DNA from 3 places in the Cytobacillus sp. FSL H8-0458 genome. Region 3 is predicted to be linked to each of the others. Evidence: riboswitches for the same ligand, from Rfam matches in the RefSeq annotation. Region 3 holds a riboswitch; each other region holds the start of a gene.

Region 1 (3,280 bases), 1.9 Mb from region 3:
AGTTAATTGCTCTCGATATGGATGGAACTTTATTAAATTCCAAAGGGGAAATTCCTGAAGAGAACCGTGCAGCCATAAAAGAGGCAAAGGAGAAAGGAATTGAAGTCATCTTGAGCACCGGAAGATCAAGGCTTACAGCAGGCGATCATGCCGATTCCCTGGAATTAAACTCCTACTTAATCACGGTTAATGGCAGTGAAATATTTGGACCGGACGGAGAATCAATCTCAAGAGCTCCCGTTGATTCCAAAGTTATGGAATGGATGTGGAACTTATCACAGTCACATAAGACCAATTTCTGGGCCACCAGCTGCGAACAGGTCTGGAACAACGAAATGCCGGAAAATATCCATGAACATGAATGGCTCAAATTTGGATTTGATATTTCAGATGATAACATCAGGGAACTGATTCATAAGGAACTGCAGACAAAAGGCGATCTGGAAATTACTAACTCAAGCTTAACCAATATTGAAGTCAATGCTCTGGGCATCAACAAAGCCAAAGGGATCCAGAAGGTAACAGAGCTTCTGGGCATTTCCATGGAAAATGTAATGGCCATGGGTGACAGCTTGAACGATATTGCCATGATTGAGGAATCAGGCTGGGGAGTAGCGATGGGAAATGCCCAGGAAATCGTGAAAGAAACAGCCGATGCAGTGACGGGAACCAATAATGAAGCCGGTGTTGCACAGGCAATCAGAAAATGGGCATTTTAGTGAACAAAAACCGGCTATTAAGCCGGTTTTTTGATTCACTACTTTGATCTAAGTACGGTTTCCTGCAACTCGACTTTCACATTCCCTTTAATTGCCCTTGAGATCATGCAGGATGCTTCTGCTTTTTGGGCCAGCTTTCGCGCAAGTGCATGGTCCTTTTCATCGGCATCTGCCTTCAGCACGATAACCGGGCGATGAATGATTTTCCTGTAGGTAATCACACCTTTGGTCACATCCACAACACCGACTGATTCCATCGTTAGGTCATCTTTCTCAAGCCGGCTGCGTTCCATCATGGCTGCCAGGGTAATAATATAACAAGTGGCCGCCGCCCCCAGCAGCATTTCATCCGGATTGGTTCCAATTCCAGGACCATCCATTTCGGGCGGTATTGATACCTTTGTTTTCAGCCCACCTGTTTCAATTTCTCCCACATCATTGCGAAGGCCAGGCCAGTGAGCTTTTAAATGAAAATGGTGTTCAGCCATATTTAAACCCTCCAAGTTATGTATTTCTCCTTACACATTAAAGAGGAACAGGCAGAATTGCAAGACTTTACAGATTTCACGTTTCAGGCTAAGATGAAAATAGTCAACTTAATAGTTTTACTGCTAGGGGTGCCCGATGCTCGCGGGCTGAGAAAGAAACCGGACTGTTTTTTACCCTTGGGACCTGATCTGGATCATACCAGCGTAGGAAAGTAGTAATTTCGGAGAACAAGCATGATTCTCTATAGATTATTCAGCCAGGTCCAATTTCGGATCTGGTTTTTATTTTGTTCTCAAAACAAATGAATTGGCTATCAATAAGGAGGATTTTCTATGAATCTTAACGATCAGATTGTCATTATTACAGGCAGCAGCAGAGGGTTGGGCAAAGAAACAGCAAAAGCATTCTCGAGAGAAGGGGCGAGAATTGTCATTAACTATTTCCATAGCGAGGAAAAAGCCCATGCTTTGCAGAAGGAAATTGGCGAAACAGCCATTGCCATTCGTGCTGATGTTCGGGACAGAGTTCAAGTGAAATCCATGTTTAAAAAGACGAAGGAACACTTTGGAGCACCCATTACAACCATAGTCAATAATGCACTGGTGAATTTTCAATTTGACCCTGTTTCAAAAAAAGATGCAGAAACAATTAAATGGGATGATTACAAAAATCAGCTGGAAGGTGCAATTCTGGGAGCATTGAACACAGTTCAGGCAGGTATTGAAGATATGAAAAAACAGGAGTTTGGCAGGATAATCTCGGTCGGCACCAACCTATTCCAGCATCCAGTTGTACCCTATCATGACTATACGACCAGCAAAGCTGCTTTATTAGGCTTCACCAGAAATATGGCGAATGAGCTGGGCCAATATGGAATTACTGCAAATATGGTATCGGGCGGTTTGTTAAAAACGACAGACGCCAGTGCTTCGACCTCTAAGGAAGTCTTTGAAATTATCGAAAACTCGACTCCATTAAGAAAAGTCACAGAACCTGCAGAAGTGGCAGATGCGATAGTCTTCTTCGCTTCTCCCTGGGCAAGGGCAGTTACAGGACAGAATTTGGTTGTGGATGGCGGACTAGTGATGAATTAAAGGAGGATTTTAGATGAACATTCAGGAGATTAGCAGTCTATTAGATAAAGTAAGAGAGTCAAACCCTCTTGTACATAATATTACAAATGTGGTGGTAACCAATTTTACTGCCAATGGCCTGCTGGCAATTGGGGCATCACCTGTAATGGCATACGCGCATGAAGAGGCGGCTGATATGGCTAAAATCGCCGGGGCGCTGGTTCTCAATATGGGAACACTGACTGAAAAAGAAGTGAAAAGCATGCTTATCGCAGGAAAATCAGCCAATCAGCATGGGGTGCCGGTAGTTTTTGACCCGGTTGGTGCCGGCGCGACAGCTTATCGCACAGAAACAGCCAATAGAATAATGAAAGAATTAGATATTAACATCATAAGAGGCAATGCTGCAGAAATTGCCAATGCAGCAGGACAGCAGTGGAATATTAAGGGCGTTGATGCCGGAGAAGCAGAGGGAAACACTTCTGAGCTCGCAAAGTCGGCAGCAAATAAACTTGGTGCAGTCACCGTCATTACAGGGAAACAAGACATCGTTTCAGATGGACATTCAACTCTTATGATCAACAATGGCCATCCACTGTTAACGAAAGTAACAGGTGCCGGATGTCTTTTGACTTCTGTCATTGGAGCTTTCGCAGCTGTTGAAAAGGATCCAGTAAAAGCGGCAGCTGCTTCCTTGATCGTGTATGGCTCTGCAGCCGAAATGGCTGCAGAAAAAACGGATGGCAGAGGTCCGGGCACTTTCCAAATTGAGTTCTTAAATAGCTTATATACTATTTCAGGTGCAGATGTTGAATTGCGCGGCTCTTTTAGTCAGATAGGAGGGGAATAAATATGAAGGTGAACAAAGCATTAACCATAGCAGGATCAGACAGCGGCGGCGGTGCGGGTATTCAGGCAGATTTAAAAACCTTTCAGGAACTTGGTGTATTCGGCATGTCAGCGTTAACTGCCGTAACGGCCCAAAACACCAGGGGAGTG
Region 2 (3,280 bases), 730 kb from region 3:
ACAGCATTCTTCACTTGTTTAAAATTCTCTTTTTCTGACTCAGCCGGAACGAAATTTTTTTCAAAATTGGCTGTAAGATGTCTGCTGTCTTTATCAGTAAGCTCTGCAGCAGCTTTAATGTGTTGTCCTCGCTCAATCTGAAAAGAAATTGTCAGATCTGCTGCAGAATTCTCACCCAGCACCACTTCACATTCTTCAAAAAAGAGGTTCCCAATCAGCCGAAGCGGCCGATGGAATCGTTCATCCTGTATGCCTAAAATTGAAATGTTCAAATCTATCACCTTTTTTTAGAAAATATAATAATCTGCCGGTGTTTCATCTCACTGATGGCAGCTGCAGAGTCTTTATAATTGATGTTGACAAACTCCTTTTAGTGTACAGAAATGGGGAAACAAGGTCAATATCAGGGAAGTGAATACTTTGGATCGCTTTATTTAATTCACTCTTTTTCTATCTTTCTCTTTATCCATTGCCCTAAATCAAAAAAGAGAGCCGATCTGCCTGACCGACTCTCTTTCATTCAATTTTATTTTAACAGATTCATTTTCTTCAGGAAGTCAATTGGATGCTGTTTGCGGAAATGTTCTTTAACCATGTAGCTTACACCGCTCTGGTCATTAGATCGTGTCAGCCAGTCTGCTGCCTTTTTTACATCTGCCGGGGCATTGCCCATTGCCACACCCAGACCGGCGGCTTCAATCATTTCCAGATCATCTTCAGAATCTCCTATGACGACCATTTGGTTTCTGGAAATTCCAAGATGTTCACATAAATAAAGCAAACCATTCAGCTTTGAAACTCCTGAAGGAACAATGTCCATCCTCAGATCATTCAGTTTAATGACTTCTACATTTTCAAACATGCCCCAAATGGCTGTCTTAGCATCCTCAAGGTCTTCTTTATCTTCAAAGTACACTTCAATTTTCGGCGGTGTGACCGGCTCATCTAATATGGTGTCACTTAATGAATCCACAAATTGCTGGGAAAAAAAAATGGGATCGCCGGTTGTAAAAACAGTTTTAGCAAGCATATTGGTATTGAGCTTCGTTTTGTTGGCAAGGGAATATTTTTCGTGCACCAGCCTGATTTGACAGGTAAAGCCTTCAAGCAGGCGCACGATTTCAAACGTTTCATCTTCCTGAATCCTTTTTACAAATATCGGTTTTTCCTGGGAGGCTGCAATATATGCCCCCCTGTGTGTGACCAGCAAAGAATTGATTTTCAATGCTTTAGCCACTTTTTTCGCGGATGGAAAGCTTCTGGAAGTGACAAGTGTTACATAAATTCCCTTTTGCTGAACATATTCTATCGCTTCTTTTGTTGATTTATGAAGTCTTCCATTTGATTGGAGTAGTGTTCCGTCTATGTTTAAAGCAAGCATTCTGTATATCATCCAATTTGCCCCCTATTCTCGGTGTAAAATTGTCCTATTACACTTTTATGAAGGAAAGGACTTGATTAGAACATAACATGGACAATGCGGAAATATTTTCATAGCTTACTGCTTAATGACGGCTATTGTCTGATTTTCCGATCATTTGATATAAAAAATGATAAATTATTCATTTACATTTTGTTTGCTCCGTATTAAGATGGAGTCATTAAAACTGCATATCAAAGTTTTGCACTAGGGGAGCTTTTTGGCTGAGAAGAACAATCCGTTCTGACTCTTATCACCCGATCTGGATAATACCAGCGTGGGGAAGTGCAGGTGAACGGCTATCATTTATAGTGTATTGATAACATTCAACTGCATTTCCTTATGGGAATGCAGTTTTTTATTTTCATTAGGCTCTTTTCGTATAAATTGTTGTTTTTGGCATATTAATGTTGTCCGTTGATTTCCGCTCCAGGCTGCTCGCTTTCCGCGGGGCGGGCGGTGAGCCTCCTCGACGCTTCGCGTCTGCGGGGTCTCACCTGTCCCGCAACTCCCGCAGGAGGTTGAATAAGCTTCCTCGGAAAACACCGCACGAAGAAAATGCGAATGCATTTTTGAGAATCTCGCACCTTCCGCTCCAATCAACTCAGTAAATAAGATACAAAAAGCAACAACTTTGCGAAAATAGCCTTTCATTAAAACTTAAATAGGAGGATGAAAAAATGCAGGAAAATTTTCTATGCGGAACAAGTGAAATTACAGGGTGCAGGTTTTCGATTTACCCCATGACTGACAGGTTTGCTGATGTTATTTTATCAGCTCTAAAAGAAGTGGACACGAGCAAGGTATGGATGGAAACAGATGATGTGAGCACCTGTGTGCGAGGCAGATCTAATCATGTTTTCGATGTGGTCAAAGCTATTTATCTTGAAACAGTTAAGCATGGAGACCATGTAGTATTTAACGGCACTTTTTCAAATGGATGTCCCGGTGATACTGCAGGAGATGCTTATCTTGCTGAGAATGAGGAACGGGCAAATGAAGAATCAGCAGCAGGGATCAGCCAGGAAGTCGCGGTCCAGTTCGCCCTTTATCCGATGGGGATTCCTGATTACATGAATGTCATTATGGACCAGGTCGAGCTTGCAAAGAATCAGGGAACTTTTACTAAAGGGGTGCATTATGCTTCAAGATTAGATGGGGATGCACACTCTGTTTTTAAAACACTTGAGGATGCTTTTGAAAACTGTAAGAAAAGCAATTCTGCGCATATTGTTATGACGGTGAATATGTCTGCCAATAGTCCATCCAAAAAGGAGACTGAATAATATGCTTGAAAAGTGGAAGCTTCGTGAAGTCATTGTTTTGTCTGTACTCGCTGTCGTGTTTGCAGTTGTATACCTGGTATTCATGCAATTTGGCAACGTGCTATATGCAATGTTCGGCTTAATTGGCTATGATCTTATTTTTGGCATTTGGTTTATTGTTTCAATTCTCGCAGCGTACATAATCAGAAAACCCGGGGCAGCTTTCTTATCGGAAACCATCGCTGCAGCGATTGAAGTCATGATCGGCAATGCAGTCGGTCCCCGCCTGATTTTGTCTGGCATGATTCAGGGGATTGGAGCGGAAGCTGTTTTTGCGGCCGCGAAATGGAATAATTACCGGACATGGGTGTTAATTGCTGCCGGCATGGGCTCTTCTGTTACAAGCTTTATTTGGGGCTACTTCATTTCCGGCTATGCGGCCCTCTCACCCGGTTATGTAACTGCTATGTTTTTTGTGAGGCTGATCAGCGGTGCTTTACTAGCTGGATTGCTGGGCAAATGGCTGAGCGAAAGCCTTGCAAAAACTGGGGCATTAAACAGCTTTCCTATTGGAAAAGAGCTGAAAAGGGGAAAA
Region 3 (3,280 bases):
TATCCACATCAGAAAAGGCAGTGCCATATGAATAGGCCTGGACGAGGAGCTTCCCATCCACCACACTGTTCAGATAAGCATGACTGTGGCCTCCGAACATAATATCAACTTCGTCATCTGCTTGATGGGCCAATTCTATTAGCTGGCCCGTGGCTAGTTCTCCATTTGGTTTTGATTTGCCGGGAACATGGGCCAGTACCACAATGGCTCTTACTCCTTGCTTTTTAAGTTCCCGTGTATACGTATTGATTGCTTCCGCTTCATCAGTGAAGGTAAGGCCCTTCACACTATTTGGTGAGGAAAAGCTTGGTGTTTGTTTCATGATCACACCGATAAACCCTATTGGGACCCCGCTGACATTTAAAATCTTATAGGGAGGAAGGATGGGCTTGCCAGAATTCTGACTGATAACATTGGCTGCAATCCATGGAAAGCGGGAGCCGGGGTAACTCTTTGCAGCTGAAGGGCTTCCGCCATTTAGTAAGCGAAGCAGTTCATCCAGGCCCCTGTCGAATTCATGGTTACCGATGGTGCCAATATCAAACCCCATTTTATTCAAAAATTCAATGGTCGGTTCATCCTGCAGGAGGGCAGATACAGGAGGACTGGCTCCTATCATGTCTCCAGTATGAAGCAGGATGGTATTTTCATTTTCTGCGGCACGCTGGCGCAAATAGGCAGCGAGATAATCCGCACGTCCTGCTGGTCTGCCGTTAATCTGCCGGGTCACATTCAGCTGGCCATGGAAATCATTGATTCCCAGCAACTGGACTTTCTTGTATGGCCCTTCTGAGCGATCTTCAATATGGCCATGATAATCTTCAGAGAGGCCTTGCCTATCCCATTGATCTTTTTTTCCCAGAGGCATTCCCAGGAAGCTAAATAATATAAGGGAGATAAGTACTTTCATCAATCAACCTCCAGTATTTGCGGCAGGGATAGTATTTGCAGATATTGGGGATTTAATCGTAAGGGGGCATTATGGCGGCAAGAAAATGAAAAAATCCTGCTAAACTGCACGTGTTTATCCAATTTGATAAAGGGTAAGCTCATATTAAGAAACATAATACTGCCAAAGGAGATGACAACAGTGAAATATAAGAAGCTATTACTTTCAGTCCCATTGGGTGCAGGATTATTGTTGGCAGGGTGCGGAACAGATGAACAGGAGCCGCCGCCGGAAACGGAAGATGTAGAATTGGAAGACAATCAAATGGAAGAAAACAATAATGAAGATAGTGAAATGCAGGATCCCGGCACATCAGAGGAGTCTGATATGGAAGAACCCGGCATGAATGAAGAATCCCCTCAGGATGAAGAGAACATGGATGAAAATGATATTGATATGAACGATGGTGGTTCTGAAGAGAACTAATTGATGATACACATCTAAAGTTTGTGGAAAACGTCTGCTAATGGCAGGCGTTTTGTGTGCTTTTTTTCAGGATTGGAAAGTCTAATCTTAAAGGGCGTGAAGCATTCAGCTACAGGAATACAAGTGATCTTGCGGGATTATAAAAATACCTTTTATTTGTTTTCAGAATTATGTATACTAAAATAGAATTAAATAGCAATAACTAGGGGTGCCCAATAGCTTGGGCTGAGAAAGAAACGCACTAAAGTTTCTTGACTCTTTGGACCTGATCTGGATTATACCAGCGTGGGGAAGTTAGAATGTGCAAAGGTTTCTTTGTGCAAAGACATCTGCGGTTAAGCCGGTCCATCATTATGTGGACCGGCTTTTTTACATATCTTGCACTACCTCGGTTCCAGGTCTCGTCCTTATATTTTTTAATAAGGGAGAGATGATCAATGACTGCAAGTTCATTAAATCAGGAAAGTATTTCTATTATGTCGAGCTTTACTGGCAGCAAAAAAATCTATGTGGGAGGATCCAGACCGGATATCAAGGTTCCAATGCGGGAGATAGAATTAAGTCCCACCACCGGTACTTTTGGAGAAGAAATCAATGAGCCGGTTCGCTTATATGATACGAGCGGGCCTTATACGGATCCTCAATACACGGCAGATCTAAAAACAGGGCTTCCCGCTGTGAAAAGCCGGTGGATTCAGGAACGCGGGGATGTTGAAGAGTATGATGGGCGGGAAATTAAGCCCGAGGATAACGGGTTCCGCGATGAACATGATCCGCGTGCTAATCATAAAGTCTTTCCTGGCTTATCCCGCAAGCCATTGAGAGCGATAAGAGGGAAGAATGTCACCCAGCTTCACTATGCAAAAAAGGGAATCATTACCCCTGAGATGGAGTTTATAGCCATTCGGGAAAATATGGAACCGGAATTTGTGCGGTCTGAAGTAGCAAGAGGACGGGCGATTATTCCTTCCAACATCAATCATCCTGAGACAGAGCCAATGATTATCGGAAGAAATTTTCACGTGAAGATTAATGCGAACATTGGAAACTCGGCTGTTTCATCCTCTATTGAAGAAGAGGTAGAGAAAATGACCTGGGCTACCCGATGGGGGGCAGATACAATTATGGATCTGTCTACCGGTAAAAATATTCATACTACACGCGAATGGATTATCAGGAACTCCGCTGTTCCGGTCGGGACTGTTCCCATTTACCAGGCACTTGAAAAGGTGAATGGCATTGCTGAGGACCTCACGTGGGAAATATATAGGGATACCTTAATCGAACAGGCAGAGCAGGGTGTTGATTATTTTACAATCCATGCAGGTGTCCTTTTGCGTTATGTACCGCTTACTGCCAAAAGGCTGACCGGAATTGTGTCGAGGGGCGGATCCATTATGGCCCAATGGTGCCTGCATCATCATAAAGAGAACTTTTTATATACACACTTTGAAGAAATCTGCGAAATCATGAAAGCTTATGATGTGGCCTTTTCCCTGGGGGATGGACTTCGGCCGGGATCGATTGCAGATGCAAATGATGGGGCTCAATTTGCGGAGCTTGAAACACTTGGGGAGCTGACGAAAATTGCTTGGGAACATGATGTACAGGTAATGGTCGAGGGTCCTGGACATGTTCCAATGCATTTAATCAAGGAGAATATGGATAAACAATTGGAAATCTGTAAAGAAGCACCATTCTATACACTCGGACCCCTTACGACTGATATAGCTCCGGGATATGACCATATTACCTCTGCAATCGGGGCTGCCATGATAGGCTGGTATGGGACGGCAATGCTTTGCTATGTTACCCCTAAAGAACATTTGGGTTTGCCAAATAGAGACGATGTGCGCGAGGGTGTCATCACGTATAAAATTGCCGCGCATGCTGCAGATCTGGCAA

Evidence for each region. A riboswitch is a leader RNA that binds a small molecule or an ion and turns the genes downstream of it on or off. The one in region 3 is predicted to bind thiamine pyrophosphate.
Region 1: another riboswitch for thiamine pyrophosphate. It lies ahead of NYE23_RS08805 (3-oxoacyl-ACP reductase); the one in region 3 lies ahead of thiC (phosphomethylpyrimidine synthase ThiC).
Region 2: another riboswitch for thiamine pyrophosphate. It lies ahead of NYE23_RS14470 (YkoF family thiamine/hydroxymethylpyrimidine-binding protein); the one in region 3 lies ahead of thiC (phosphomethylpyrimidine synthase ThiC).

What each region holds. Positions count from the first base shown of each region.
Region 1 covers NZ_JBBOBR010000001.1:1,818,588-1,821,867, forward strand. The annotation lists gene NYE23_RS08795 (Cof-type HAD-IIB family hydrolase) at 1-719, shown strand, start outside; gene NYE23_RS08800 (OsmC family protein) at 758-1,207, opposite strand; TPP riboswitch at 1,323-1,435, shown strand; gene NYE23_RS08805 (3-oxoacyl-ACP reductase) at 1,541-2,302, shown strand; gene thiM (hydroxyethylthiazole kinase) at 2,316-3,131, shown strand; gene thiD (bifunctional hydroxymethylpyrimidine kinase/phosphomethylpyrimidine kinase) at 3,134-3,280, shown strand, end outside.
Region 2 covers NZ_JBBOBR010000001.1:2,966,856-2,970,135, forward strand. The annotation lists gene NYE23_RS14460 (coproporphyrinogen III oxidase) at 1-272, opposite strand, end outside; gene NYE23_RS14465 (Cof-type HAD-IIB family hydrolase) at 527-1,393, opposite strand; TPP riboswitch at 1,620-1,721, shown strand; gene NYE23_RS14470 (YkoF family thiamine/hydroxymethylpyrimidine-binding protein) at 2,101-2,706, shown strand; gene NYE23_RS14475 (ECF transporter S component) at 2,708-3,280, shown strand, end outside.
Region 3 covers NZ_JBBOBR010000001.1:3,692,609-3,695,888, reverse strand. The annotation lists gene NYE23_RS18435 (bifunctional metallophosphatase/5'-nucleotidase) at 1-910, opposite strand, end outside; gene NYE23_RS18430 (hypothetical protein) at 1,091-1,375, shown strand; TPP riboswitch at 1,570-1,684, shown strand; gene thiC (phosphomethylpyrimidine synthase ThiC) at 1,813-3,280, shown strand, end outside.